DNA from 4 places in the Ancylobacter mangrovi genome. Region 3 is predicted to be linked to each of the others. Evidence: riboswitches for the same ligand, from Rfam matches in the RefSeq annotation. Region 3 holds a riboswitch; each other region holds the start of a gene.
What was found. Region 3 has a riboswitch for thiamine pyrophosphate ahead of NVS83_RS18605 (FAD-dependent oxidoreductase). Riboswitches for the same ligand answer to the same signal wherever they lie in the genome.
Positions count from the first base shown of each region.

Region 1: linked by a shared signal. The riboswitch ahead of NVS83_RS01280 (ABC transporter substrate-binding protein) and the one ahead of NVS83_RS18605 (FAD-dependent oxidoreductase) in region 3 are both predicted to bind thiamine pyrophosphate.
Region 2: linked by a shared signal. The riboswitch ahead of thiD (bifunctional hydroxymethylpyrimidine kinase/phosphomethylpyrimidine kinase) and the one ahead of NVS83_RS18605 (FAD-dependent oxidoreductase) in region 3 are both predicted to bind thiamine pyrophosphate.
Region 4: linked by a shared signal. The riboswitch ahead of thiC (phosphomethylpyrimidine synthase ThiC) and the one ahead of NVS83_RS18605 (FAD-dependent oxidoreductase) in region 3 are both predicted to bind thiamine pyrophosphate.

Region 1 covers NZ_JANTHY010000001.1:291,299-298,777, reverse strand. Annotated here, with positions in the region: gene NVS83_RS01290 (M23 family metallopeptidase) at 1-1,758, shown strand, start outside; gene NVS83_RS01285 (winged helix-turn-helix domain-containing protein) at 1,905-3,101, shown strand; TPP riboswitch at 3,189-3,305, shown strand; gene NVS83_RS01280 (ABC transporter substrate-binding protein) at 3,376-4,329, shown strand; gene clcA (H(+)/Cl(-) exchange transporter ClcA) at 4,490-5,848, shown strand; gene NVS83_RS01270 (ABC transporter ATP-binding protein/permease) at 5,977-7,479, opposite strand, start outside.
Region 2 covers NZ_JANTHY010000007.1:1,437-8,915, forward strand. Annotated here, with positions in the region: gene NVS83_RS17200 (MlaD family protein) at 1-923, opposite strand, end outside; gene NVS83_RS17205 (ABC transporter ATP-binding protein) at 933-1,727, opposite strand; gene NVS83_RS17210 (ABC transporter permease) at 1,804-2,952, opposite strand; gene dgcA (N-acetyl-D-Glu racemase DgcA) at 3,218-4,195, shown strand; gene NVS83_RS17220 (MFS transporter) at 4,165-5,337, opposite strand; gene thiD (bifunctional hydroxymethylpyrimidine kinase/phosphomethylpyrimidine kinase) at 5,437-6,255, opposite strand; TPP riboswitch at 6,314-6,412, opposite strand; gene NVS83_RS17230 (Lrp/AsnC ligand binding domain-containing protein) at 6,671-6,913, shown strand; gene NVS83_RS17235 (DMT family transporter) at 6,922-7,479, opposite strand, start outside.
Region 3 covers NZ_JANTHY010000007.1:305,526-313,004, forward strand. Annotated here, with positions in the region: gene NVS83_RS18580 (NAD(P)H-dependent oxidoreductase) at 1-1,329, shown strand, start outside; gene NVS83_RS18585 (hypothetical protein) at 1,395-2,480, opposite strand; gene NVS83_RS18590 (thiamine phosphate synthase) at 2,767-3,375, opposite strand; gene NVS83_RS18595 (thiazole synthase) at 3,395-4,210, opposite strand; gene thiS (sulfur carrier protein ThiS) at 4,212-4,409, opposite strand; gene NVS83_RS18605 (FAD-dependent oxidoreductase) at 4,387-5,391, opposite strand; TPP riboswitch at 5,440-5,561, opposite strand; gene NVS83_RS18610 (MHYT domain-containing protein) at 5,616-7,479, opposite strand, start outside.
Region 4 covers NZ_JANTHY010000006.1:201,225-208,703, reverse strand. Annotated here, with positions in the region: gene NVS83_RS16370 (sugar kinase) at 1-226, shown strand, start outside; gene NVS83_RS16365 (cation diffusion facilitator family transporter) at 378-1,265, shown strand; gene NVS83_RS16360 (lytic murein transglycosylase) at 1,307-2,548, opposite strand; TPP riboswitch at 2,709-2,837, shown strand; gene thiC (phosphomethylpyrimidine synthase ThiC) at 2,918-4,771, shown strand; gene NVS83_RS16350 (DJ-1/PfpI family protein) at 4,911-5,609, shown strand; gene NVS83_RS16345 (NUDIX hydrolase) at 5,606-6,043, shown strand; gene oxlT (oxalate/formate MFS antiporter) at 6,126-7,433, opposite strand.

The DNA.
Region 1 (7,479 bases), on a different contig from region 3:
GGGGACGATCCCCCGCTGAACGACGGCGAGGACCTGCCCGACAGGCGGGCGATCGGTCTTCGCTGGATGAGCTCGACCGTCCTGATGGGCGTCGCGGCCGCCGCCCTGCTCGTCGGGGCGCTGGCGGGCGCCGTTGGCAGGCGGTCGCAGCTCGCCGAGCCGCCCGTTTTCATCGCCCCCCGCTTCGCGCGGCAGACGGTGGCGAAGAGGAGCCGCGCCGACCGCGAGAACCGCCATCGCGACCAGCGCGAAGGCGCCCGTTCGCGTGTACGCGTCGAGCAGCTCGGCGACAGCGGCTCGATGCGCCCCTTCATCCGCGTCTCCGCCCGGCTGGCCGAGATCGACCCGGACCCGCCCGACGACGAGGATCGGAAGGAGGAGGACCGGAAGGAGGACGACCAGCAGGAAGAGCCGCAGGCGAGCGCCGGCGGCGGCCGGCCGCAGGCGGACCCGGCGCGCCGGCCGGAGCTGCCTCCGATCATCCTCTATGGCAGCTCGCAGCCCGCGCCGCGCCGCCACGTCACCGCCTTCGCCGACGACGAGGCCCCGCGGCCGGGCGCCCGCATCCTCGGTGAGCCCGTCAACCTGTCCGTGGTCCCGGAGCTGCCCGCCTCGCCCAAGCCCGAGCGCCGCGTGATCGTCGCGCGGGACGGCGACACGCTGGCGGCGATCCTGACCGCGCTGGGGGTGCCTCCCGCAGACCGGGACGCGGTGCTCGCGGCCTTCCCGCGACGCCACTGGTTCGGCAAGGAAAGCTTTGCGGGCGGCGAGACGATCACCCTCGTCGAGCGGCCGGAGGGGCCGTCGCCCGGCTCCCCCATCGAGGTGAGCGTCACGCGCCCGGACGGTGACGTCACCATCGTCGCCCGCACCGATGCCGGCGGCTACGCGCAAGTCTCGCCCGAGCAGGACGACGCCAGTCCACCGGACACCGCCTCCGCCCCGGCCGCGCTCGATCTGCACGCCTTCACCGGAGAGGCGTTGCGCGACGGCCTCGACGCGCTGGCGAAGTCCAACCATGTCGATGACGGCCTCGTCGCGGAAATCATGCGCCTGTGCGACCGCGATTTCGACCTCGACCAGCCGCTCGGCTCGACCGACACGGCCGACATCCTCTATGCGCCGAACGCGCTCGGCCAACCCGAGCTGGTGTTCCTGGCCCTGTCGGCGCAGGGCAAGACGAGGCGCTATTATCGCTTCACCGCTCCCGACGACGGCAGCACCGACTTCTACGACGAGGACGGCCACTCGATCACCAAGCTCCTGCTGCGCAAGCCGGTCGCCGACGGGCGCCTGGGCGACGGCTTCGGCTGGCGCACCCACCCGGTGCTGCACGACCGGCGCTTCCACGAGGGCGTCGACTATGCCGCGCCCTACGGCTCGCCGGTCGCGGCGGCGGGGGCGGGCGTGGTGGAGATCATCGGCAAGGAATGGGGCTACGGGAAATATATCCGCATCCGCCACGACCTCGGCTACGAGACCGCCTATGCCCATGTCTCCGGCTTTCCGCGCGGCCTGAAGGTCGGCGACCGCGTGCGCCAGGGCCAGACCATCGCCTATGTGGGCTCGACCGGCCTGTCGACCGGGCCGCATCTCTATTACGAGGTCTGGATCAACGGCCGCCGCGTCAATCCGCTCAAGGTGCGGCTTCCGGGCGGGCGGATGCTCGACGGCAAGGTGCTCTCCAAGTTCCAGGACGAGGAGCAGCGCATCGACGAACTGCTCGACGTGCCCGTCGGCGTCGCCGCCGGCCCTTGACTGGCGCGGCGAACGCGGCAGGGTTCGCGCGCGACCCACTGGCCTTGCGAATCCTCAGATGACCAGCATCGGCACCTTACGGCCCTCATCCGCGGCCCCGACGCCTCCCGTCCGCTCCAGCGCCCCGGATCGGTGAGAAGGTCGCGATGCAGCTTTCCAACGCCGATGCGCGGCGCATCTTCATCGCCCGGCAGGGGCTGAGCCAGCCGCGCGGCCGGCTCGACAAGGCCGGGCTGCTCGCCCTGATCGAGGCGATCGGCTTCGTGCAGGTGGACAGCATCGCCACGGTCGAGCGCGCCCATCACCACATCCTGTTCGCCCGCAATCCGGGCTACCGGCGCGAGCACCTCACCGCGCTGCTGGAGAAGGACGGCGCGCTGTTCGAGCACTGGACTCACGACGCCGCCATCATCCCCAGCGCCTTCTACCCCTACTGGAAGCACCGCTTCGCGCAGGCGCGCGAGCGCCTCGCCGAGCGCTGGCGGAGCTGGCACGAGAACGGCTTCGAATCCTATGTCGACCACGTGCTGGAGCGGGTGCGGCGCGAGGGCCGGCTGATGGCCCGCGACTTCGAGCAGGACCCCGAAACCGGCAAGCGCCCGCCCGGCGGCTGGTGGAACTGGCACCCGGAGAAGACCGCGCTCGAATATCACTGGCGCACGGGCACCTTCGCCATCGCCGCGCGCGAGGGCTTCCAGAAGGTCTACGACCTCGCCGAGCGGGTGATCCCCGCCGGCCCCTATGCGGGCGAGGTCGACCGCGCCGCCTTCGTCGACTGGGCCTGCGCCTCGGCGCTGGAGCGGCTCGGCTTCGCCACCCATGGCGAGATCGCCGCCTTCTGGGACCTCGTCTCGCCGGACGAGGCGAAACGCTGGGTGGGGGAGAACGCGCACCGCCTTGAGCCGGTCTCCATCGCGCTGGCCGACGGCAGCCGCGCCCGCGCCTCGCATGCCTTCGCCGGCGCGCGAGAGGCGTTCGACGCCCTGCCCGCCCCGCCCTCGCGGCTGCGCGTGCTCAGCCCGTTCGACCCGCTGCTGCGCGACCGCAACCGGGCGGAGCGCCTGTTCGGCTTCAATTACCGGATCGAGGTGTTCGTCCCGGCACCGAAGCGCGTCTACGGCTACTACGTGTTCCCGATCCTCGAGGGCGATCGCATGGTCGGGCGGATCGACATGAAGGCCGACCGCAAGACCGGCACGCTCGACGTGCGCCGGCTGTGGCTGGAGAAAGGCGTGCGCGCCTCCGCCGGCCGCCTCGACGCGCTCGACGCCGAGCTCGCCCGCATCGCCCGCTTCGCCGGCGTGGAGCGCACCGTCTATCTCGACGGCTGGCGGGGCGGCTGACCCCGTCCCGGCCCAGCCCACGCCTACCCCGCTCCCGCCCGTCGCTTAGCCGGCCATTTGCCCCGCTTCGCCCGCTCTGCTAGCCTTCGCGCATCCGAGGGGTGTCCCGCGGCCCGCATGGGCCAAGGGGCTGAGATGGCAGCCGCCAGACCCTTTGAACCTGATCCGGGTCATGCCGGCGAAGGGACGGAACGTCGGCGGGCCGCTTCGCGGGTTCCCGCGCCGCAATCCCCCCGAAAGCTCATGCGCCGGATCTCCGAACGGGAGGAGATCCATGTTCACGCCCGCTACCCTGAAGACCCTCGCCGCGGGGGCGCTCGCCCTCGCCCTGTCCTTCACCCCCGCCGCGGCGGCGGACAAGCTCACCGTCCTGCTGGACTGGTACGTCAACCCGGACCACGCGCCGCTGGTGATCGCCAAGGAGAAGGGCTTCTTCAAGGCCCATGACCTCGACGTCGAGCTGGTGCCGCCGGCCGACCCGTCCGCCCCGCCGCGCCTCGTCGCCGCCGGGCAGGCCGACATCGCGGTCAGCTACCAGCCGAACCTCTATCTCTCGGTGAAGGAGGGCCTGCCGCTCGCCCGCATCGGCACGCTGGTCTCCACCCCGCTCACCGCGCTGGTGGCGCTGAAGGACGGGCCGATCAAGTCGATCGCCGACCTCAAGGGCAAGACGGTCGGCTATTCGGTGGCCGGGCTCGAAGACGCGCTGCTCGGCACCATGCTCGCCGATGCCGGGCTGAAGCCGTCCGACGTCACCATGGTGAACGTCAACTTCGCCCTCTCCCCGGCGTTGGTGGCCGGCAAGGTGGACGCGGTGATCGGCGCCTACCGCAATTTCGAGCTCACCCAGATCCGCCTCGCGGGCAAGGAGCCGGTCGCCTTCTTCCCCGAGGAGCACGGCGTGCCGGTGTTCGACGAGCTGATCTACGTCGCCCACAAGGACAAGCTCGGCGACCCGCGCCTCAAGCGCTTCCTCGCCGCGGTCGAGGACGCGACCATCTACATCCTCAACCACCCGGACGACGCTTGGGCGGTCTTCGTCAAGGCCAACCCCAAGCTCGACGACGAGCTCAACCGCACGGCGTGGAACGACACGCTGCGCCGCTTCGCCCACGCCCCGGCGGCGCTCGACAGCGCGCGCTACGCCCGATTCGGCACCTTCATGAAGCAGCACGGGCTGATCGACACGGTGGAGCCGGTCGCCACCTACGCGCCCGTCCTGCCGTGATCGAAGGCTCCAGCACCGCCGGCGGCCGCGCGAATGCGGCCGCCGCGACACGATACGCGCCGCCGGAGGGCAGAAATGGCCCGCTCCGTGCTTCCGGTCACGGTTCGAGGGTGATACCGATGCGCCCGCATTCGAACGGTCCGGAGGTGTAGAAGGGGAAATGGCCAATCTGTCGGGCAACGCGGCGTACTATGTGGCGGCGATCCTCATCGGGGCGGCCGTCGGGCTGGTCGGGTCCGCCTTCCATCTCGGTGTCGACGCCCTTGCCCATGGCTGGCCGTCCTTCCTCGACCACACGCTCGGGCTCGACGGGGTCGCGCTCTACGCCGCCGCCGCGGTCGTCGCCGCCGTCATGGCGCTGGTCGCGCTGTGGCTGGTGCGCCGCTTCGCGCCGGAGGCGGCCGGCTCCGGCGTGCCGGAGATCGAGGGCGCGATGGAGGGCCTGCGCGAGGTGCACTGGCGCCGCGTGCTCCCGGTCAAGTTTTTCGGCGGCCTGCTGGCGCTGAGCTCAGGGATGGTTCTCGGCCGCGAGGGCCCGACCATCCATATCGGCGCCTCGATCGCCAAGGGCGTGTCCGACCTCATGGGCTGGACCGCGCGCGACATGCGCGGCCTGCTCGCGGCGGGCGGTGCGGCGGGCCTTGCCGCCGCCTTCAACGCGCCGCTGGCCGCCGTGCTGTTCGTGATCGAGGAGACGCGCCGCCAGTTCCCCTACAGCGCGCGCACCTATATCGCGGTCGTGCTGTCCTCCATCGCCAGCGCCATCGCCACCGAATCCATCACCGGCAACGTGCCCTTCATGCTGCTGGTGGTGCCCGACGTGCCGATGGGCATGTACCCGCTGTTCGTCCTGCTGGGCGTGATCCTCGGCGCGGTCGGGGTCGGCTTCAACCGCACCCTCGTCTGGTCGCTCGACACGGTGCGCCGGATCGGGCTGCGCTGGTCGTTCTACATCTTCCCGGCCGTGGTCGGCCTCGTGGTCGGCGTGCTGGTGTTCGCGCTGCCGGAAGCCACCAAGGGCGGCGAGATCCTCGCCGTCGAGCTCGCCAAGGAGGGCCGGCCGCTCGGCATCCTCGCGCTGATCGTGCTGCTGCGCTTCACCATGACCATGGCGAGCTACTCGACCGGCGTCACCGGCGGCATCTTCGCGCCGATCCTGGCGCTCGCCACCACCATCGGCCTCTGCTACGGCACCGCCATCGACACGGTGATGCCGCTGCCCGAGCACGGGCTGCAGGCGCTCGCCATTGCCGCGATGGGCGGGCTGTTCTCGGCCACCATCGGCGCGCCCATGGTCGGCGTGGTGCTGGTGATGGAGCTGACCGGCTCCTACGGGATCCTGGTGCCGGTGCTGCTCACCACCATCTTCGCCAACATGGTCGCGCAGTGGCTGGGCGGGCGGCCGATCTACGAGATCCTGCTCGACCGCACGCTGGCGCTGGAAGCGCAGGCGAGCGAGACGCCCCCCGCCGCCCCGGCGCCCTCACCCGCGGCGGCACAGCCGCAGGAAGCGCGCTGAGGGCGGCACAGGCGGGCCGACGGCAAAGCGCCGGCCCGCGCACTTTCAACAGGCCAAGGCGTTCCGAAAGTTTCGTGCCCGCTGGCGCGAGGCACCCGGCCTCGCGCTTCAGGCATCGCGCGGCGCGCCTACTCCGCCGCGAGCGCGCCGTCCATGGAGAGCCGCGCCGGCCCCTCGTCCGGGCGCTCCAGCACGATGTGCCGCTCATGCAGGTCGAGCAGCGTCGAGCGGTGGCCGATCGAGACGATGGCGCTGTCGGCCAGCCTCTCGCGCAGCATGCGGTAGAGCGCCGCCTCGCCCGGCTCGTCGAGCGCCGAGGTCGCCTCGTCCAGCAGCAGCACGTCCGGCCGGATCAGCAGCGCGCGCGCCACGGCGAGGCGCTGCTGCTCGCCGCCGGACAGGATGGCCGGCCACAGGCCGCGCTCGTCGAGCCGGCCGGCGAGTTCGGGCAGGCCCGCCGCCTCCAGCGCGAGCCGCAGTTCCTCGTCCGAATAGCGGTCCATCTGGTCGGGATAGGCGAGCGCGCCGCGCAGAGAGCCGACCGGCAGATAGGGGCGCTGCGGCAGGGTCAGCACCCGTGCCCCGGGCTCGACCGCGACCTCCCCATGGCCATAGGGCCAGATGCCGGCGATGGCGCGCAGCAGCGTGCTCTTGCCCGCTCCCGAGGGGCCGGAGAGCAGCACACGCTCGCCCCGCCGCACGGTGACGCCGTCCACGGTCAGCAGCGCCTCGCCGCCCGGCAGGCGCACCTCCAGCCCGCTCACCGCCAGCGCGGCGCCGTCGCTCGCGGGCACGCGGCGATAGCCCGAGCTCAGCGCCTCGCCCTGCGTGGTCTCGACCGAACGCTCGAAGCCGGTGAGACGGTCGACCACCGCCTTCCACGCCGCCAGCGTCGAATAGGCGTTGATGAAGAAGGAGAAGGCGCCCTGCACCTGGCCGAAGGCGGAGGCGGTCTGCATGAGCTGGCCGAGCGCGATCTTGCCGCCGAAATAGGCCGGCGCGACCACGATCAGCGGGAACACCACCGACACCTGGCTGTAGCCGGCGGTGAACCAGGTCAGACGCTTCTGGGCGATCATGATGCCCCAGAAATTATGCACGACATGGGTGAAGCGATCGAGCAGGCGCGCGCGCTCGACCTCCTCGCCGCCCATGAGCGCGATCTGCTCGCCATTCTCGCGCACGCGCACCAGGTCGACGCGGTAGTCGGCCTCGAAGCGCTGCTGGTCGAAGTTGAGCTTCACCAGCACCCGCCCGATCAGGTGCGCGAACAGCGTGCCGAAGGCGGCATAGGCGAAGGCCGCCCACACCAGATAGCCGGGAATGTCCCAGGCGCGGCCGAACAGGTTGAAGGAGAAGTCGCCCGAGAGCCCCCACAGGATCACCGCGAAGGACACCAGCGTCATCACCGCGCTGAGCAGGCCGATGAAGATGGAGATGGTCTGCGAGACATAGGCGCTGATGTCCTCGGCGATGCGCTGGTCCGGGTTGTCGGCGCTGTCGCCTTTCAGCCGCATGCGGTAGTGGGTCTCGTTGGCGAGCCAGGCAGCGAGGTATTTCTGCGTCATCCAGGTGCGCCAGCGGATCTCCAGCCATTGCCGCAGGTAGATCTGGTAGACCGCGATCGCGAT
Region 2 (7,479 bases), 300 kb from region 3:
TCGTACTGCCTAAGTCCCGGCCCCGTGAACTTGTTCAGGTTGTCGGAGAGCTGCGCCGTACGCACGTCGAGATTGGCCGCGAGCTTGCGCACCTCGGCGGCGGCGGCGGAGACCTCGTTGAACATCCCCTTGCCCTCCTCGCTCGTCGTGAGCGCCTGCACGTTGTCGAGGATCTGGTCGAACTTCGTCGACATGCCGTCCAGCTTGGCCGTGAACTTGTTGATGTCGTCGACCGTTCGGCCGACCTTCTCCGGGTCGAAGGAGACGATGATCTTGTCGGCGTCGGCCGCGAGCTGCTTCACCTGGCCGGCGGCCCCGCTGACATCCTTCACGAAGGAATCGATGTTGTCGGCATTGTTGCCGAGCGCCTGGCTGAACTTGTCGACATTGGCGATGACCGAGTTGATCTTGCCCTCATTGCCGCGCAGCAGGTCGTCCACCCGCGTGGCGATATCGTCGACACGGCCCATCACCTCGCGCGCGCTCTTCACCAGGTCCTGCACCGCGGAGGTGTTGGCATCGATGCGCGGCAGCCCGCCATCGGGCGGCTCCGGCAGCGGGTGCGCGTCCCTGGACCCGCCCACCAGCCCCACCGAGGCGAGCCCGGTGAGGATCTGGGCGTCGAGATTGGCGCGGGTGTCGTCGCGGATCGGGGTGCCCGGCTGCACGGCGATGGTCGCCACCACCTTGCGCGGATCCTGCGCGTCGAGGCGCAGCCCGGTCACCTCGCCGACGGGAATGCCGTTGAAGGTCACCTGCGAGCCGGTCTGGAGGCCGCTCACCGCGCCGTTGAAGACGACGTCATAGGCCGCGCGCGGCCCGCGGCTGGAGGCATTTGAGAACCACCAGACGAAGCCGAAGCCGCCGGCGATGACCGCCAGGGTGAACAGGCCGATGACGATGTAGTGGGCGCGTGTTTCCATCTTCCGACCTCACCGCGCTCCGTTCGTACCGAAGCCGGCGGCGCGCGCCCGCTTCCCGTGGAAATAGGCGGAAACCCAGGGATGATCGGAGGCGAGCATGGTTTCGATCGGTCCGACGGCGATGACCTTCCCTTCGGCGAGAGCCGCGATGCGGTCGCACACGGTGTGAAGGCTGTCGAGATCGTGCGTTACCATGAATACGGTCAGCCCCAAAGTCTGCTGCAATGTCGCAATCAATTCGTCGAATTCGCCCGCGCCGATCGGGTCGAGGCCCGAGGTCGGCTCGTCGAGAAAAAGGATCTCGGGGTCCAGCGCCAGCGAGCGCGCCAGCGCCGCGCGCTTGATCATGCCGCCGGAAAGCTCGGACGGCGCCTTCTCCGCCACGTCCGGCGACAGGCCGACCATCTCGATCTTGGCGATGGTCAATTCGTCCATCAGCCGCGGCGAGAGGTCGAGATATTCGCGCATCGGGAACTGGATGTTCTGCCGCACGGTGAGCGAGGAGAACAGCGCGCCCTGCTGGAACAGCACGCCCCAGCGCTGCTCGAGCTGCCGGCGCTGCACATAGGAGAGCGTGTCGAGGTTCTGGCCGAACACCTCGACCGTGCCGGCGCGCTTGGGCACCAGCCCGAGGATGGTGCGGGTGAGCACCGACTTGCCGCCGCCCGAGGCGCCGACGAAGCCGAGGATCTCGCCCTGCATCACGTCGAGCGAGAGCCCGTTGAGGATGACCCGGTCGCCGAAGCCGACCACGAGGTCGCGCACGCGGATGATCGCGTCGCCCGGCTCGGCGCCGGCGCGCACGCCGGCGGTGTCGCCGGGCTGGCCATGCCGGGGAGCGGGTGCGTCGTGTGGGTTCGCGATCGGCTGCACCGGCGCCTCACATGTCGATCGCGGCGAAGAACATGGCGAACAGGCCGTCCGCCACGATCACGAGGAAGATCGCCTTCACCACCGAGGAGGTGGTGTGCGCGCCGAGCGATTCGGCGCTGCCGCCGACCCGCATGCCCTCCATGCACGCGATCAGGCCGATGATCGCCGCCATGAACGGCGCCTTGATCATGCCGACCTCGAAGGTGTTGAGCGCGATCGCCTCCCGCAGGCGGTTGAGGAAGATCTCCGGCGAGATGCCGCCATAGAGCCAGGCCACCAGCCCGCCGCCGAACAGCGCGCACATGTTGCCGATGAAGGTGAGCAGCGGCACCGCGATGATGAGCGAGACGAGACGCGGCAGAACCAGCACCTCGTTCGGGTCGAAGCCCATGACCCGCAGCGCGTCGACTTCCTCGCGCATCTTCATCGAGCCGAGCTCGGCGGTGAAGGCGCTGCCCGAGCGGCCCGCCACCATGATCGAGACGATCAGCACGCCGAGCTCGCGCAGGGTGAGGATGCCCACCATGTCGACGACATAGGTGGTCGCGCCGAACTTGCGGAAATGGAAGATGCCCTGCTGGGCAATGATGCAGCCGATCAGGAAGGTGATCAGCGCGATGATCGGCACTGCGCGCAGCCCGGTCCGCTCCAGATGATAGACCATCGAGGTCCAGCGGAAGGTCAGCGGGCGCGCGACCACGCGCAGCATCGCCTCCACCACCGCCCCGACGAAGGACAGGAAGCGCAGCGCGTCCTGCCCCATCAGCGCGACCGTCTCGCCGATCACCTCGAGCCCGTCGCCGAACACGCTGCCACGCGGCTTGCGCGGCGGAATCTGGTGGCAGCCGCGGGCGATCTCATCGAGCAGCGGCCGGAAGCGCTGTTCCAGCCCGACGACGTGAAACTGGACGCCGGCCTCCTCGAGGCCGCGGATCAGCCGGTCGGCCATCACCGCACCGACCGTGTCGAGGCTGCGCACGCCGGACAGGTCGATGCGCGCCGTCTCCACCTCGCCGGCCTGCAGCTCGGCGAGGCCCGCATCGACGGCACCCTCAAGGGCGCGACTCTGCGTGGCGATCCATCGGCCATTGCCGACGAATACCAGTTCGCGCCCGTTGCGGGCGGCAGCGAGAAGCGGCGCTTGCGCAGCTCCCAAGTCGGCCCCCTTCTCTCGTCCGATCCCGGCGCCGGCCCCGCCCCTTAAGCCCGTTCGCCATCTGCAAGATTCAGTGCCCGATTCTTAGCCGCAGGGCTTCCGCCCTGTCGAGGCGATAGCCGGCTTTACAGGTGCCATATTACAGAAAATGCGTTGTCCGCTGGGGAACTGTGCTTTCCCTGTGACGCGCGCGGGCGTTGCCGGCGCCCTATGCTGGCATTCTCGCGCAGGGGTGATTCGCCCGCCGCCACGACCGGGAACCGCCATGCCCGCCCTAGATGCCTTCGTCGAGCGTTTTCCGATCCGCGGCCGCTTCACCATCGCGCGCGGCTCGAAGACCGAGGCGGTGGTGATTCTGGCCGAGCTGCGTGAGGGCGACGTGGTCGGGCGCGGCGAATGCGTGCCCTATGCGCGCTATGGCGAGAGCGTGGAAGGTGTGCTGGCGGCCGTCGCGGCGATGGCCGCTCCGCTCGCCGCCGGGCTCGACCGGCGCGCGTTACAGGAGCGCATGCCCCCCGGTGCGGCACGCAACGCGCTCGACTGCGCGCTATGGGACCTCGAGGCCAAGCGCGCGGGCGTTCCCGTCCATGAACTGGCGGGCCTTCCCGCGCCGGAGCCGGTCGTCACCGCCTTCACCATCAGCCTCGATACGCCCGAAACGATGGCGCAGGCCGCCGCGGCCTGCGGGCGCCCGCTCCTGAAGCTCAAGCTCGGCATGCCGGGCGACGCCGGGCGGCTCGCCGCCGTGCGCGCGGCGGCGCCCGGAGCGCGGCTCGTCGTCGACGCCAATGAAGGCTGGACGCCCGGCGATATCGCGGAAAACCTCGCCGCCTGCGCGGAAGCGGGCGTCGAACTGGTGGAACAGCCGCTGCCGGCCGGCGCCGACGCGCTGCTCGCCGAGATCGCGCGTCCGGTCGCCGTCTGCGCCGACGAGAGCGTGCATGGGCGCGACACGCTCGGCCGCCTGATCGGCCGCTATGACGCCATCAACGTCAAGCTGGACAAGACCGGCGGCCTCACCGAGGCGCTGGCGCTGGCGCGGGAGGCGCAGGCGGCGGGGCTCGACCTCATGATCGGCTGCATGGTGGCGACCTCGCTCGCCATGGCGCCGGCGCTGCTGCTGTCCCCGCTCGCCCGTTTCGTCGATCTCGACGGGCCGTTGCTGCTCGCGCGCGACCGCGAGCCGGGCCTGCGCTACGAGGGCAGCCTCGTCTATCCGCCCGAGCCCGCGCTCTGGGGCTGAGGACGATCGGCGTAGGCGAGGAGCGCCAGCACCGCCCCGCCGCCCGCCATCAGCGCCGAAGCGGCAAAGGCGAGCGGGCCGAGCGCCTGCCATAATGGGCCGGAAGCCAGCGTCGCGCCGGTCATGACGATGGCCACCGCCCAGGCCGCCATGGCCTGCGTCGCCGCCCCGCGCCCCGCCGGGGCTAGGCGCGCGACGAGTTCGACCGTGCCGAGATAGGTGCAGCCGAACGTGCCGGCATGCAGCACCTGCAGGATCGGCAGCAGCACGACCGGCGGGTCCAGCGCCATGGCGCCGAACCGCGCAAGCCCCGCCAGGCCGCCGGCGAGCAGAAGCCGCTCCGCCCCGATCAGCGCCGTGATCCGCGTACCGGAGCGGAACAGCACCACCTCCGCCAGCACGCCCACCGCCCAAAGGCCGCCGATCGCGGTGTCCGAGAGGCCGGCCTCGCGCCACTGGATGGAGCCGAAGGCATAGAGCAGAGCGTGCGAACCCTGCACGAGGGCGGCGGCGGCGATGCCGATCCGCAGCGCGCGCGGCAGCCGCGCCCGCGTCGAGGCCTCGCCCCGCGGCCGCGCCGGCTCCGGCAGCGGTCGGGCATCGGGCTGAAGGGCATAGGCGGCGAACGCCGCCACCAGGCTGCCGGCGACGATCATCCAGATCAGCGCGTCGGCCGGAAAGACGCGCAGGACGAGGCCGGAGGCCAGATTGCCGGCGATGAAGGAGAGCGAGCCCCAGAGCCTCACCCGCCCGTAATCGACGAGCCCCTCGGCCCGCCGGGCCACGGTATAGGCGTCGAGAACCGGCAGGCTGGGCTGCCAGAAGCTCGCGGCGAGACCGAGCGCGACCAGCATCAGCGCCGCATCCGGCGCCAGCACCACGCCGACGAAGCAGCAGGCCGTCGCGAGGGCGTAGCCGATCAGGGTTGCGCGCGGGCGTCCCGTCCGGTCGGCGAGCAGGCCGCCGAGCGGCATCGTCGCCAGCCGCACCGCCATCGGCACGGCCAGCGCGAAGCCGATCATCGAGGCGCTGAAGTCGCGCCCCGCCAGCCAGACCGGGAAAAACGGCAGATAGACGCCTATGCCGAAGAACAGCCCGGCATAGACGACGGCGATCGAATGGCGCGGCGCGACGGCGGGCACGATCGGGCACTCACGGGGGAACGGCGCCTCTCGTTAGCAGGCGCGTTGGCGGCTGGCGAGCCGTAGCGTCAGGGCGCGCCTTCCGCTCCGGCCGGCAGCCTAGCTCCAAAAGGCGTGGAAGTGGTGCACCGGGCCGTGGCCGTGGCCGATATGGAGCTCGTCCGAGCGCGCCAGCGCGCGCGAGAGATAATGCTTGGCCGCCTGCACCGAGGTGCGCAGATCCTCGCCCTTGGCGAGGCCGGCGGCGATGGCGGAGGACAGCGTGCAGCCGGTGCCGTGCGTGTTCTGCGTGTTGATGCGCGGGCCGCGAAATTCATGCACCCCGTCCGCGTCCACCAGCACGTCGACGCTCTCCGGCCCCTCGCTGTGCCCGCCCTTGACCAGCACCGCCTTCGGCCCCAGCGCCAGCAGCCGCTCGGCCTGGGCGCGAACCTCATCGAGACTGGTCGCCTGCGGCTCGTCGAGCAGCGCCGCCGCCTCGGGCAGGTTGGGGGTGATGAGGCGCGCGCGCGGCAGCAGCTCGGCCCGCAGCGTCGCGATCGCTTCGGGCACCAGCAGCCGGTCGCCGGAGGCGGCGACCATCACCGGATCCAGCACCACATTCGCCACCTGGTGGCGGTCGAGCCCCGAGGCCACCGCGAGGATCGCCTCCGGCCGCGACAGCATGCCGATCTTGGTCGCCGCGACGTCGAGGTCGGAATAGACCGCCTCGATCTGCTGGGTGATGAAGGCCGGCGGCACGTCATGGATGCCGGTCACGCCCAGCGTGTTCTGCGCGGTGAGCGCGGTGATGACGCTCGCGCCATAGACGCCGAGCGCCGAGAAGGTCTTGATGTCCGCCTGGATTCCGGCGCCACCGCCCGAATCCGAGCCGGCTATGGTCACCGCAATCGCGCTCTGCGCCGCTGCATCAGTCATCGGCACGCCTCCCGTCGTGGCAAGGAAGAGAAGCGGCCCGCCGGCGCGGTCTCCCGCCCGGTGAGCGCGACCCGTTTCCTCCGCCGGCATGACCCGGATCAGGTTCGTGGGTTGGCAGGATTGCCTCTCAGCCTCGACGGCACCCCAACGCGATCATCCTGCGAGGCATAGGCGAAGCATGGGCGGCTGGCAAGACGTGCCGGGGAGCCTGCCCCAAGGTCATTTCAGAGCCTGAAAGGGCCGACCAGGCGGCGGCTCCGGGCCCGCATCCTCGCGCGGACCGGCCGATGCCTCGGGCGGGGGCGAGGGTCGCGCGGTGTCCCCGCGTGCGATCCGCAGCGCGGGCGCCGGGGGGTTGCGCGCGGGTCGCCGTTCTGTTCCTGTTGCGCACCCTGAACCGTGCCTGGAAGCCGCGATGGTCCCCTTCTTCGTCCAGATCAAATGCCAGCTCGGCCGCTCCTATGAGGTGGCCAACGCCATCGCCGATGCCGAGATCGCCTCCGAGGTCTATTCGACCGCCGGCGAATTCGATCTCCTGGTGAAGTTCTACGTCGCCGAGGGCACGGATATCGGCCATTTCGTGAACGAGAAGGTCCAGCGCATTCCTGGCATTCAGGACACGCGCACCATCATCACCTTCAAGGCCTTCGCCAGCTAGCGGCGCCGTCAGGCGGCCGGGCCCGTGGGCGGCGTCGCCTCGACCGCGGCGGCCCGCTCGATGCCGAGCCGCTGCTCGCGCCAGATCACGAACAGCCCGGCCGCGATGACCACCGAGGCGCCGACCAGCACCAGCAGCGGCGGCACCTCGCGGAACAGCACGAAGCCGAGCAGCAGCGACCAGATCATCGCCGAATAGGTGAAGGGCGCCACCACCGAGGCCGGTGCGGAGCGATAGCTCTCGGTGAGCAATATCTGCCCGACCCCGCCGAGGAAGCCGATCGACACCAGCATCACGGCGTCCCCCGCGCTCGGCAGCACCCAGCCCCAGGCGGCGGTGGCAAGGCCCGCGACGGCGGCCAGCGCCTGGAAATAGAACACGATCGCCGCCGTGGTCTCGCTGGAGGTCAGGCGCCGCACCTGGATCATCGCCCCCGCGGTGCAGGCGGCGCTGAACAGGGCGATCAGCGCGCCGAGGCTTCCATGGCCGCTGGCGAAGCCGCCCCCGAGATGAGGCCACAGCATGATGACGACGCCGATCAGGCCGACGAACACCGCGCTCCAGCG
Region 3 (7,479 bases):
GGCCGCCCGGTCCGCGTCGGCCTGATCGGCGCCGGCAAGTTCGGCTCCATGTTCCTGTCGCAGGTGCGCACCACGCCCGGCCTGCACCTGCTCGGCATCGCCGACCTGTCAGCGCCCCGCGCCCGCGCGGCGCTTGAGCGGACCGGCTGGGACGCGGACGCTGCCATCGCCGCCTCCTTCGACGAGGCGCGCCGCACTGGCCGCACCATGCTGACCGAGGATGCCGAGGCGCTGATCACGGCCGACGGGCTCGACGTGGTGATCGAGGCGACCGGCAGCCCGGCCGCCGGCGCCGCACATGCGCTCAAGGCGATCGAGCACGGCCGGCACATCGTGATGGTGACGGTGGAGGCCGACGCGCTGGTCGGCCCGCTGCTCGCCGCCCGCGCCCGGCAGGCGGGCATCGTCTATTCCATGGCCTATGGCGACCAGCCGGCGCTGGTGTGCGAGATGGTCGACTGGGCGCGCTGCTGCGGCTTCTCGGTGGTGGCTGCCGGCAAGGGCACGAAGTACCTGCCCGCCTACCACGCCTCGACGCCCGACACGGTGTGGGACCATTACGGCCTCACCCCCGAGCAGGCGGCCGAGGGCGGCATGAACCCGCAGATGTTCAATTCCTTCCTCGACGGCACCAAGTCGGCGATCGAGATGGCCGCCATCGCCAATGCCGCCGGGCTGCGGGCGCCGTCCGACGGGCTCGTCTTCCCGCCCTGCGGCGTCGACGACCTCGCCACCATCCTGCGCCCTCGCGCGGCGGGCGGGCTGATGGAGCAGGCGGGCATCGTCGAGACGATCTCCAGCCTGGAGCGCGACGGGCGCCCGGTCTACCGGGACCTGCGCTGGGGCGTCTATGTCGTGTTCGAGGCCGATCCTGGCCCGAGCGGCGACTATGCCCGGCGCTGCTTCAAGGAATATGGCGTCGTGACCGATTCCACCGGCCGCTACACCGCACTCTACCGCCCCAATCACCTGATCGGGCTGGAGCTCGGCGTCAGCGTCGCCTCGGCGGCGCTGCGCGGCGAGCCGACCGGCACCACCGACGCGTTCAATGGCGACGTCGTCGCCGTCGCCAAGCGGGCGCTGAAGGCCGGCGAGGTGCTGGACGGCGAAGGCGGCTTCACCGTGTGGGGCAAGCTGCTGCCGGCCGCCACCTCGCTCGCGCGCGGCGCGCTGCCGATCGGGCTTGCCCATCACATGACGCTGAAGCGCGACATTCTCGCCGGCGAGGTCGTCGGCTGGGCGGACGTGGATGCGGGCGACAGCGCCATCATCCGCCTGCGCCGCGAGATGGAGCGCGCTTTCGCCGGCACGTCGCTCGCCGCGGAATAGGCCCGACCGGGCCTTCCCCATCACCGGCACCGGGCGAGCGCGTAGCCGCGCGGCCTCCCGGGCGGCTAGCGCATGGTCTTCGTGCGCATCATGTCGGGAAACGAGGCTCCGAGGCGCCCGAGCAGCCGGCGCATCCGCCGCCCCTTGAGCTTCGCGACCGCCGCCTCCAGCGAGGCGATCCGGTCCGACTGGGCCGCGACGACATAGACGAGCTGTTCGAGCAGGCGCTCCCGCACCGGCCCCTCCTTTGGCAGCTCGGCGTTCAGCGGCCCGGAAAGGAAGTCGATCCCGATGCTGTCGCGGATCGAGGAGAACATCTCACGGTTCTCCTCGACGATGTCGGCCGTCTCGCGATAGCAGAAGCCGTCGCGGATGATCTGGTGCAGGGTTGGCGCGTCGGAAAGGCTCAGCCCGCCCATGGCGATGTCGAACCGGTCCGGCATCACATCTTCCTCGAAGCGATTATTGAAGACCAACCTGAACACCGATTCCGCAACGGAGGTGCGTTCAAGCACGCGGTCCTGCGCGTTCTCGAGCTCTATGCCCACGGTCGAACAGAAATCGTCGACCACATCGATCGACTTGTCGAAGCGGCGCACCTCCAGCAAGTCGGGATGATGGTGCTTCCACCGCGGCAGCCCCGCATAGCTGCCGACCAGCGCGCGGGCCATCTCGCCATAGGGCCGCACGGGTCCTTGCATGGTCTTGTGGTGGATTCCCCACTGCGTATAGGCCGAGGGAAGCCAGTCATACGGATCGCGCACATAGACGATGATCCGGACCTTCAGATGCCTTCTGAGCGTCGCGATGAAGGGCGCGAAGTGATCGGCCAGTCGGATGGAGTTCTCCTCGGTGAGGCCATAGATCGCCTCGCTGGAAATGATGAAGCGCGTGATCCCCGATTCCGCCCGCAACTGCTCGAGCCGCTTGACGAAGGTTCCGGCGGCCCGTCGCATCTCGGCCTCGGAGAGCGCGCCGAAGACCTCATGTCCCATGGCCCCGAAGAAGCGCGGATCGATCAGGTCGAACCACAACCCCAGATATTGCGTGTGCTGTCGGCTCAGGCAGTCCTGATTTGAGCCCAGGGCATATTGAATCGACGTGGTTCCCGTCTTTCCCATGCCGATATGCAGAAAGAGCTCGATCATCAATGCGGAGTCCACTCCAGAGCGCACATGATCCCGATACCTTTAGGGGGCCGAGACACAACCTGCAAGCGGCGCGTAACGCCGCCAGCGAAGACCGTCCGACGCAATGCACTTCACCCGCGCTGGAGCCCGTCGGGACGCGGCACGCGCGTTTCGCTCATGCCACTCAGGAACGCAAAACGGATCGGCCACGGTGCGGGCCGCACTCGGTATCTCCCGCACCGGAAAAAATTACCACGAACGCCAACCGGTCCACACGCCAGGAAAGCCCGTTTCGCCGGGCTGGGTGCTAGATGGGCGCCTCGCGGGTGGCGACCACCCATTCGCGTGCGCGCACTTCGGGATTTTCGTTCAGCAGCACGTCGGTGACGACGGCGACGCTGTCGGCGCCGGCCCGCAACACGCCATCGGCGCGGGCGATGGTCAGCCCGCCGATACCCACCAGCGGTATGTCGCCGATGCGGCGCTTCCACTGGGTGACGCGCTCCAGCCCCTGCGGGTCCCAGCGCATCTTCTTCAGGATGGTCGGGTAGACCGGGCCGAGCGCGACATAGTCGGGCTCCGCCTTCAGCGCGGTCTCCAGCTCATCCTCGTCATGGGTGCTGATGCCGAGCTTGAGCCCGGCGCGCCGGATCGCCGCCACGTCGGCCTCGGCGAGGTCTTCCTGACCGAGATGGACGAAATCGCACCCTTCCTCGATGGCGAGCCGCCAGTAGTCGTTGACGACGAGCTGGGCGCCGTAGCGCAGGCAGATGTCGCGCGCCTCGGCGATCTCGCTGCGAAGCTGGGCCTGCTCCATGTCCTTGGCGCGAAGCTGCACCAGCTTCACGCCCTGCGGCAGAAGTCGCGGCAGCCAGGAGGCCCGGTCGACGATGAGATAGAAGGGATCGAGCTTCATAACCTGCCTGCCGGACAACTCACTCGCCGAAAACGCCGCGGCCCATCACCGGGGTGGACGGCGCGGCCATGTCGCGCACCTCCATCGGGTCGGCGATCACCGCCTCGCGCCCGGCCTCGATGGCCCGGGCGAAGGCGCGCGCCATGCGCACCGGATCGCCCGCCTTGGCGACCGCCGTGTTCAGCAACACCGCGTCATAGCCCATCTCCATCGCCGCCGTGGCGTGCGAGGGCAGACCGATGCCCGCATCGACCACCAGCGGCACGCGCGGGAAATGGGCGCGCAGCGAGCGCAGGCCATAGGGATTGTTGAGCCCCCGGCCGGAGCCGATCGGCGCGCCCCAAGGCATCAACACCTCGCAGCCGGCCGCGATCAGCTTCTCGGCGACGACGAGGTCGTCGGTCGTGTACGGGAACACCTGGAAGCCGTCGCGCGAGAGGATGCGCGCGGCCTCGACGAGGCCGAACACGTCGGGCTGGAGCGTGTCGTCCTCGCCGATCACCTCCAGCTTGACCCAGGGCGTGTCGAACAGGTCGCGCGCCATCTCGGCCGTCGTGACGGCTTCCTTCACCGTCTTGCAGCCGGCAGTGTTGGGCAGCACCTTCACGCCGAGGTCGCGGATGATCTGCCAGAAGCTCTGCCCCGCCTTGGCGGCCCCGGATTCGCGCCGCAGCGAGACTGTGACGATCTCGGCTCCGCTGGCGCGGATCGCCTCGGAGAGGATGGCGGGCGAGGGATATTGCGCGGTGCCCAGCAGCAGCCGCGAGGCCACGCGCGTGCCATAGAATTCCACGGCGTCGGCAAGGCCGGCCGCATTGGGTGTCAGAGCGTCCATCTCAGCCTCCCTGCATCGGAGCGAGGATTTCCACGCGATCGCCGGAAGCGATCGGCGTTGCCGCGCGCTTGACCGCGCGCACCACGGCGCCGTTCAGCGCCGTCGCGACGATGGCCTCGCCGAGGCCCAGCTCGCCGAGAAGCTCGGCGAGCGTGCCGGCCCGGGTGTCGGCCGATTCACCATTCACGAGGATCTTCATCCATAACCTCCGGGAAACGGGTCCCGTCGAACGCCAGTTCCGCCGCCCGGCGCGCCAGCGCCGGCGCAGCCAGGAAGCCGTGGCGATACAGCCCGTTCACATAGATGGTCTTGCCGCGCCGGCGAAGGCGCGGAAGGTTGTCCGGGAAGGCCGGGCGCACATCCGCACCGATCTCAACGATCTCGGCCTCTCCGAACGCGGGGTGCAGCGCATAGACCGACCCCAGCAGCTCCAGCATGGAGCGCCCGGTGACGCGCCCGCGCTCGTCGTTCTCGATCGAGGTGGCGCCGATCATGAAATGCCCGTCGCCGCGCGGCACGATATAGACCGGGATGCGCGGGTGCAGCATCCGCACCGGGCGCTTCAGCGCGATCTCGGTGGAATAGAGCACCAGCATCTCGCCCTTCACGCCGCGCAGATCCGCGAGTTGGTCGCGCGCCGCGAGGCCGCGACAATCGACCACCAGATCGGCCTCGTCGCCCGCCCCGTCCGGCCCGTCGGCCTCGAAGCGCACGTCGATGCCGAACTCGTCGGTCAGCCGGCGGGTCAGCGCGGCGAGCGCCTTGCGCGGCTCCAGATGCGCCTCGGTCGGGAAGAACAGTCCCTGGTCGAAACGCCCCTCGAGGTCCGGCTCCAGCGCCGCGATGCGCGCGCCGTCGACCCACTCATAGCCTTCCGTGCGGCGCGAGAAGCGCCTCAGGTCGGGCAGGTCGCGCGACTGGGCGAGCACCAGGCTGCCCTCGTTCGGCACGTCCGGCACCTCGCGCCGCCAATAGGCGAGCGACTCGAGGCCGAGCTCGGCGATCAGCGGCTCGGCGCTCTCGCGCTCGCACCACGGCGCCAGCATGCCGCCCGCATACCAGGAGCAGCCCTGCCCGGAGCCCGATCTGCGTTCGATCACGGTCACCTGCGCGCCGCGCTGGGCGAACGCATGGGCGCAGGTCAGCCCGGCCACGCCGGCACCGACCACGGTGACACGCATCGCATTGGCGGCACGGCCTGTCACCGCTCCGTCATGCGCTCCATTCGGGGATGTCATGCACGCCTCCCTCCGCCAGTCTCAACTGGATCAGGTTCAAAGGGTCGCCATGCCGCGTCACCGACGCGCCGATGGCCTCTCAGCCTCCTGACGAGGCTCCCCTGGACGCTTGTTGATATAGTCGCGCAACCGGCAAATGTCACCGTGCCGTCGACATTATTCCGGTGTCATCGCAGCCGGGACGACAGGTTGACGACATTGGCGGGCGTGCGCCGCATGGCGGTGCTGATCGCCCGGTGCAGCGCCTCGCGGCCGAACGGCTTTCCGAGCCTGAGCATCCCCGTGCCGGCGTCGGCGGGCAGCTCGGCATAGCCGGTGCCGAGAACGATCGGCAGCTCCGGCTGGCGCTCGCGTATCGCGGCGGCGAGTTGGACCCCGGTCATGCCCGGCATCGCCTGGTCGGTGAGCACCGCGTCGAACGGGCCTTCCCGGTCGAGGATCACCAGCGCTTCCGGGCCGGACGACGCCTCGCAGACGCCGTAGCCGAGATCCTCCAGCATCGCCGCGGTCGCCGACAGCACCAGCGGGTCGTCGTCGACCACAAGGATGCGGGCGCCCCCGCCTTCCGATCCGGTCTCCGTCCCGGATTCCGCGCCCACCTCGGGCGAGGCCCCGGCGATGCAATCGGCGACGGGCAGGTAGATGGTGGCGCAGGTGCCCTTGCCCGGCTGGCTGGTCAGCTTGAGCCGCCCGCCCGACTGCGCCGCGAGGCCGTGCACCATGGCGAGGCCGAGGCCGGTGCCCTTGCCGACCCCCTTGGTGGTGAAGAAGGGCTCGGCCGCATGCACCAGCGTCTCGGTGTCCATGCCGGTGCCGGTATCGGTGATGCTGAGGCAGAAATAGCGCCCGGGCCGCAGCTCGCCGCCCTCCTCCTCGCTCTCGGTAGCCGCGATCGTGTTCTCCCGGGCGGCGATGGTCACAGCGCCGCCGTCCGGCATGGCGTCGCGCGCATTGACCACGAGATTGAGCAGCGCCAGCTCGAGCTGGTTGGCGTCCACCCTCGCCTTCGGCAGGCCGAGCGGGAAGCGGGTCTCGATCCGCACGCCCGGCCCGATGGAGCGCTGCAGAAGGTCGGCCATGCCGAGCACCAGCTCCGGCACGTCGACCGGCTCGGGATTGAGGTCCTGCCGGCGCGCGAAGGCGAGCATGCGCTGCGTCAGGGCGGCGCCGCGCTGGGCCGCCTGCATGGTGTTGTCGATCAGCGTGACGAGGCGCGGGTCGGTGGGCGCGCGCTTGCGGGCGAGTTCCAGATTACCGAGGATCACCGCCAGCAGATTGTTGAAATCGTGGGCGATGCCGCCCGTGAGCTGGCCGACGGCTTCGAGCTTCTGCGCCTGGCGCAGCGCTTCCTCTGCCTGACGGCGGTCGGTGACGTCGATCAGCCCGCACAGCGTCTTGACCAGATGGCCCTGCTCGTCCTTCTCGGCCACGGCCGAGAGAATGCAGTCGAGTATCCGCCCGTCGCGGGCGACGAGCTTGTACTCGGCCTCGCGCAGCTCGCCGACGTCGAGCAGGCGGGGCCAGTGCTCCTCGTTCCGCTGGCGTGCCGACTCAGCAGTCATGAAGTCGGTCAGCCGCCGGCCGATCACGTCGTCGCGGCGATAGCCCAGCAGCTCCAGCCAGGTGTCGCTGACCTGCTCGATCCGCCCCTCATCGTTGAGCGAGTGCAGCGGCAGCGGGGTGCGGCGATAGAGCAGCCGGTAGCGCTCCTCGCCCTCGCGCCACATCTGCGCCTCGCGCTCGGCCAGCAGGCTGGAGCGGCGGTCGTACATCGCCGCCATCAGCGCGGCGGCGAGGATCACGAAGGTGGCGGCGCTGACCGCGATGACGATGTCGACATTGCCGATGCCGGGGGCCACATCCGGCGAGAGCCGATTCTCGTTGACGACGAAACTGACGCCGAACATGGCGATGTAGTGCATGCAGGAGATGCCGCATCCCAGCGCCACCGAACCGACGATGCGTTCGCCCAGCGAATGATGGCGCAGCGCCAGCCAGATCGCGGCGGTCGAGGCCACGATCGCCACCGCC
Region 4 (7,479 bases), on a different contig from region 3:
CGAGGGCGCGCTGGTGATGGCCGGCGGCGCCTCCCAGTTCGTGCCGATCCCGCGCCCGGTCGAGCCGGTCGACACCACCGCCGCCGGCGACAGCTTCAACGCCGCCTATCTCGCCGCACGGCTCGACGGGCAGGCGCCGGGCCCGGCGGCCGAGGCCGGCCACGTGCTCGCCGGCCAGGTCATCCGCCATCGCGGCGCGATCCTGCCGCGCCAGGCCAACGCGTGACGCCCGCCCCGGCCGGGACGGATCCGGCGGAGGCGAGAACGCTTCTGAGAATTACTTGCAAGTTATTGGCCTGACTTGATTTTCTGCGCCTGTGAGGCTATCCGTCCGGCCCGTGGCGCGCGGCGCCGACGGTCACACAACGGCGGCGCAGATGACACAGACCCTTCGGATCGCGGTGGGCAGCGTGGGCGTCAGCATCCTCGTGCTGGCGCTCAAATACCTCGCATACCTCCTCACCGGCAGCATCGCGCTCTATTCGGACGCGCTGGAGAGCCTGGTCAACGTCGCGACGGCGGGAACGGCCGTGCTGGCGCTGCGCGTCAGCGCCCGGCCCGCCGATGCCGCGCACCCCTATGGCTATGCGAAGGCTGAATATTTTTCCGCCGTCGTCGTCGGCGTGCTGATCGTCGTCGCCGCGCTGACGATCTTCCGCGAGGTCTATCTGGGCTGGCTCAACCCCGTGCCGCTCAACGCCGCCCCGTCCGGCCTCGCCGTCAACGCGCTCGCCGGCGTGATCAACGCTGTGTGGTGCGTGGTGCTGCTGCGCCAGGGGCGCCGCGCCCGCTCGCCGGCCCTCACCGCCGACGGCCGGCATCTCTTCACCGATGTTTTGTCCTCGGCCGGCGTGCTGGCCGGCGTCGTCGTCGCCGGCATGACCGGCTGGGAACGGCTCGACCTCATCCTCGCCGGGCTGGTGGCGGTGAACATCCTGTGGTCGGGCTGGACGGTGCTGAAGGAAAGCGTCGGCGGGCTGATGGACCATGCGGTGCCGGAGGATACGCTCGGCCTGATCCGCCGGCGCATCGCCGACGAGGCCACCGGCGCCATCGAGGCGCACGACCTGCGCACCCGGCAGGCGGGGCGGATGATCTTCGTCGACTTCCACCTCGTCGTGCCGGGCGAGATGGCGGTGCGCGAGGCGCACGCCATCTGCGACCGGATCGAGGATGCGCTGGAGGCCGACGTGGCCGACATTCTCGTCAACATCCATGTCGAGCCGGAAGGCAAGGCCAAGCACCAGGGCATCCCGGTGCTGTAGGGGCAAAGGCGGGGAGCGTCACGCCGCCCCCGCCCGTGGCCTCAGCGCCCGGCCTGAAGCGCCGCCAGCAGCTCGGGCGTGGGGTAGGAATCGGCCGGCATGCCGAGCCGCATCTGCTCCACCTTCACCGCCTGCCGCGTCGCCGAGCCGAGAATGCCGTCGACCCCGCCGACATGGTGGCCGCGCTGGTTGAGCAGGGTCTGGAGCTGCCTCACCTGCGACATGGACATCACCGGGATCGCCTTGCCCGCGCCGCGGTCGAACGGGCCCGCCCCGGCGACGCGGGTGGCGAGATAGGCCGCCGAGGTCGCGTAGACGAGCGAGTTGTTCCATTCGGTGAAGACGTCGAAATTGGGATAGGCGAGGAAGGCCGGCCCGCTGCGCCCCATCGGCAGCAGCAGCGATGCGGTGAGCTGGTCGGCCGGCAGCTGCCCGCCGCCCGCCCGCACCACGCCCATGCGCGCCCATTGCGAACGCGGCAGCTTGATCGAGAGATCCGCCTGGTCCCAGGGCAGGTTCTTGGGCACGCGCACCTCTTCCAGCCAGGGCTGGCCGCGCTTCCAGCCGAGCGCGCGGATGTAGTTCGCGGCCGAGGCCAGCGCGTCGGGATGCGAACGCAGGAGGTCGACCCGCCCGTCGCCGTCGAAGTCGACGCCATAGTTCAGATAGTGGTCGGGCAGGAACTGGAACGAGCCGAGCTCGCCCGCCCAGGGCCCGCGCATCGACTGCGGGGTCAGGTCGCCACGGTCGATAATCTTCATCGCGGCGAGGAGCTGGGTACGGAACATCTCCGCCCGCCGGCAGTCCCAGGCCAGCGTCGCGACCGAGCGGATGGTCGGCTTGTCGCCCATATTGGCGCCGAAATCCGTCTCCAGCCCCCAGAACGAGACCAGCACCGCGCCCGGCACGCCGAACTGCTGCTCGATCCGGTTGAACAGCGACTGGTCGCCGTTGATGAGCTGGCGCCCCTTCTGGATCCGGTAGTTCGCGACCATGCGGTCGGAGAACTGGAAGAAGCTCTGCGCGAACACGCCCTGCCGGCGGTCCAGCGCCACGATGTTGGGATCGTAGCGCACGCCGTCGAGCGCGGCGGCCGCGGCACGCGGCGAGACGCCCTGCGAGACCGCGTAGCTCTTGAACTGCGCCAGCCAGGCGTCGAATCCGGCGCCGCTGGTGCCGCATTGCTGGAGCTGCTGGGCACTTGCGGCGAGAGGCGAGGCGAGAGGCGCACAGAGCGCCGCCGCGATGGCGACGCGGCGGAGCCTGGTGGTCAGGCGGCCCATGAAGTTTCCCCCGAATGATTCGTGTTCGATTGGGCGACAGCTAAGCAATCTACAGGAAATGCGGCGACGGCGGGGTCACGGGCACGCAATCGGCGGGGCGAACGGGCACGAAGGCGTCCCTCCGGCGAATTGACCGGGCTCCGCCTTTGGTCGACTATGGCGTCGTTCCAAGGGGAGCCCCGCTAGGGGGCTGAGAAATCGCCGGCGGAGCCTTCGGGCTTTCGCGACGCGTTGACCCTTCGAACCTGATCCGGGTCATGCCGGCGAAGGGATCGGAACCGAATGGCGCCTCGTGCCGACCGCGCAACGCCATCTTTCCCCTGACGTCACACTGCCCGGGTCTCCCAACCGATGGTTCAGGAGATCCACATGACGACCACCCCGCAAAAGCCGCCGCACAATGCCGTTCCCCCTCGGGAGGCGGGCGACATCGGCGTCGCCACCGGGCCGATTCCCGGCTCGCGCCGCATCTATGCCGAATGCCCCGCGCGCGGCTTCCGCGTACCGTTCCGCGAAATCCAGCTCCACCCCTCGGCCGGCGAGCCGAACCTCGCCGTCTACGACGCCTCCGGCCCCTATACCGACCCGGCGGCGCTCATCGACATCGCGGCCGGCCTGCCCCGCCCGCGCGAGGAATGGGTGCGCGCACGCGGCGACGTCGAGGACTATGACGGCCGCCTCGTGAAGCCGGAGGACAACGGCCACGTCTCGGCCGAAAGGCTGGTGGCGCCCTTCCCGCTCCACCGGCGCCCGCTGCGCGCCCGCGATGGGGCGGTGACGCAGATGGCCTATGCGCGCGCGGGCATCGTCACGCCGGAGATGGAATATGTCGCCATCCGCGAGAACGGCCTGCGCGAGCGCGTGCGCGACATCATCCGCGACGGCGAGGATTTCGGCGCATCAATTCCCGACGTGGTGACGCCCGAATTCGTGCGCGACGAGGTGGCGCGCGGGCGCGCCGTCATCCCGGCGAACATCAACCATGGCGAGCTGGAGCCGATGGCGATCGGCCGCAACTTCCTGGTCAAGATCAACGCCAATATCGGCAATTCCGCCGTCACCTCCTCGGTCGCCGACGAGGTCGACAAGATGGTGTGGGCGATCCGCTGGGGCGCCGACACGGTGATGGACCTCTCGACCGGACGCAACATCCACAACATCCGCGACTGGATCGTGCGCAACTCGCCCGTGCCGATCGGCACCGTGCCGATCTACCAGGCGCTGGAGAAGGTCGGCGGCGTCGCCGAGGACCTGAGCTGGGAGGTGTTCCGTGACACGCTGGTCGAGCAGGCCGAGCAGGGCGTGGACTATTTCACCATCCATGCCGGCGTGCGCCTGCCCTTCGTGCCGCTGACCGCGAACCGCGTGACTGGCATCGTCTCGCGCGGCGGCTCGATCATGGCCAAGTGGTGCCTTGCCCATCACCGCGAGAGCTTCCTCTATGAGCGCTTCGCCGAGATCTGCGAGATCATGCGCGCCTATGACGTCACCTTCTCGCTGGGCGACGGGCTGCGCCCCGGCTCCATTGCCGATGCCAACGACGCCGCGCAGTTTGCCGAGCTCGAGACGCTGGGCGAGCTGACGCAGATCGCCTGGGCCAACGACTGCCAGGTGATGATCGAGGGACCCGGCCACGTGCCGATGCACAAGATCAAGGCCAACATGGACAAGCAGCTCGCCGCCTGCGGCGAGGCGCCCTTCTACACGCTCGGGCCGCTGACGACCGACATCGCCCCGGGCTACGACCACATCACCAGCGCCATCGGCGCGGCGATGATCGGCTGGTTCGGCACCGCCATGCTCTGCTACGTCACGCCGAAGGAGCATCTCGGCCTGCCCAACCGCGACGACGTGAAGACCGGCGTCATCACCTACAAGATCGCCGCCCACGCCGCCGACCTCGCCAAGGGCCACCCGCTGGCGCGCGCCTGGGACGACGCGCTCTCGCGCGCCCGCTTCGAGTTCCGCTGGCAGGACCAGTTCAACCTCGCGCTCGATCCCGACACGGCGATGGCCTTCCACGACGAGACGCTGCCCAAGGAGGCGCACAAGGTGGCGCATTTCTGCTCCATGTGCGGGCCGAAATTCTGCTCGATGAAGATCAGCCAGGACATCCGCGATGCCGCCCGAGCGGCCGAGCGGGAAAGCGGCATGGACGCGATGAGCGAGGCGTTCCGCGCCGGCGGCGGTGCGCTTTACCGCCCCGCCCCGGCGGCCGAATGAGGCTGCGCGGGCGGCTCCCCGGCGCCGCCCGCGCACCCCGCCCTTCCCGGCCTCCGCCTCGCGCGGGGCCGGTTGTCACCGGGGGCGGCGCAGCCCATTGTGCCGTCCCCGTCGTCCCAGGCTCCCCGTCGAGGCTTCCATGCATGTCGTGATGCTGCTTTACCCGAACCTCACGCAGCTCGACCTCACCGGCCCCTACGAGGTGTTCGGCCGCTTTCCCGAGCTCGAGCTGCACCTCGTCTGGAAGACACGCGATCCGGTCGCCGACTGCCGGGGCCTCACCTTGCTTCCGACCCATGATTTTGCCGACTGCCCGCCGGCGGACATCCTCTTCGTGCCCGGCGGCCCGGGCCAGCTCGCGCTGATGGAGGACGCGGAAGTCCTTGATTTCCTGCGGCGGCAGGCGGCGGGCGCGCGCTATATCACCTCGGTCTGCACCGGCTCGCTGGTGCTGGCGGCCGCCGGCCTGCTGGCGGGCCGGCGCGCGACCTCGCACTGGCTGTCGCTGGACCAGCTCGCCTTGTTCGGCGCGGAGCCGGTGGCCGAGCGGGTGGTGATGGACGGGCCGGTCGTCACCGGCGCGGGCGTGACCTCCGGCATCGACTTCGCGCTCGCCCTCACCGCGCGCATCTTCGGCGAGGCGCGGGCGCGCCATGCCCAGCTCTTCATGGAATACGATCCCGCCCCGCCCTTCCCCGGCGGCTCGGCCACGACCAGCGAGCCGGCACTGGTGGAGCAGATCCGCGCCGAGACCGGCGCCTTCCAGACCCGGCGGCACGAGGCGGCGCAGCGCGCGGCGGCTCTCCTTTCGGCCGGTGCGGAAGGAGCGGCCTCGTGAGCGCGCCGACCCGCCCCATCCCCGCTGTCCTTGCCGTCGTCGTGCGGGACGGAGAGGTGCTGCTGGTGCGCCGCGCCAACCCGCCGGATCAGGGCCTGTGGGGCTTTCCCGGCGGGCGCATGGAGATGGGCGAGACCCATCTCGAGGCGGCGCTGCGCGAGCTTTCCGAGGAGACCGGCATCGTCGCCGACACGCCGCGCCTCATCACCGCGCTGGACTTCATCCAGCACGACGCGGCGGGCGCGCTCGCCCATCATTTCGTGATGATCGCGGTGTTGTGCCGCTGGCGCGCAGGCGAGGCCGTCGCCGCCGACGATGCGCTGGAGGCGCGCTGGTTCTCTCGCGCCGAAATCGCCGGGCTCGGCGACAGCGCCAGCCTGAAGGTGGAGTGGCTGAGCGAGGCGGCCTTCTCCTTCGCCACCGAGACGACCTGACGCGCAAAGAAAAAGGGCCTCCCGAAGGAGGCCCCGATACGTGTCGCGCCGGCCGGCTTGTGGCCCGCCGGCGCGTCGTCCGTCAGGCGTGCGCGGAAGCCGTGCCCGCCTTGCCCTCGATGACCGGCGTCGTCGGCGCGAGGGTCGACTTCGCGACATGGGCGTTCAGCACCTTCGGCAGCACGGCGAGTGCGAGGAAGGCGGCGAACAGGTCCATGCCGGCGACGGTGTAAAGCACGGTCGACCAGGTGCCGGTCGCCTCCATCAGCACGTTGCCGATCGGGACGAACAGGGCGCCGATGCCCTTGGCGGTGTAGAGCACGCCGTAGATCTTGCCGATGTGCTTGGTGCCGAAGGCGTCGCCCGCCAGCGCCGAGAACAGCGAGTAGACCTCGCCCCAGGCCAGGAACACCACGCCCGACAGGATCAGGAACGCCCACGGATTGTGGCCGAAATAGCCGAGCGCGATGATGCCCGTGCCTTCCAGCGAGAAGGCGATGACCATCGTCTTCTCGCGGCCGATATGGTCGGAGACCCAGCCGAACAGCGGACGCGAGATGCCGTTCATCACGCGGTCGAGCATCAGCGCCAGCGGCAGCGCGGCCATGGTGAAGAAGTAGAGGTTGACCTCGAACTCCTTCACGCCGAGGTCCACGGCGATGACGCCGAGCTGGGCCACCGCCATCATGCCGCCCGTCACCACGCAGGTGAACATCAGCAGCATCAGCCAGAACAGCTTGGTGTTGAGCGCTTCCTTCAGCGTGTAATCGCGCCGGCTCTGGCTGACCTTGCCGGACACCTTCACTTCGCCCGCCGCCGGCGCGCGCAGGAACCAGGCGGCGATGAAGGCGAGGCCGCCCTGCAGCAGGCCGAAGAAGAAGAATGTCTCCTGGAAGCCCGAGGAATCGATCATCGCCGCGATCGGCAGGATGGTCGCGGCCGAGCCCGCGCCATAGCCGCCCGCGGTGAGGCCGACGGCGAGGCCGCGACGGTCCGGGAACCACTTCAGCGCATTGTTGATGCAGGTGGCGTAGATGCAGCCGACGCCGACGCCCCCGACCGCGGCGCCGAGATAGAAGCCGGGAAGGCTCATGGCCTGCGAGTTGATGACCCAGGCGGTGCCGATCATCAGCGCGCCGAAGGCCACCATCATGCGCGGGCCGAGCTTGTCGATGAAGTAGCCCTCGATCGGCGCCAGCCAGGTCTGGACGAGGACGAAGATGGTGAACGCGATCTGGATCGACGCGCGCTCCCAGCCGAAGGTTTCCTGGATCTCGGGGACGAACAGGGTCCAGGCGTACTGGATGTTGGCGGTCGCCACCATGCAGACGACGCCGACGGCAAGCTGAAGCCAGCGACGGCCTTCCGAGAATTCCGCGCCGGAGCCCATGGGCGCAGGGGTGGACGTAGACGTGCTCAAGGGGCGATCTCCTCTC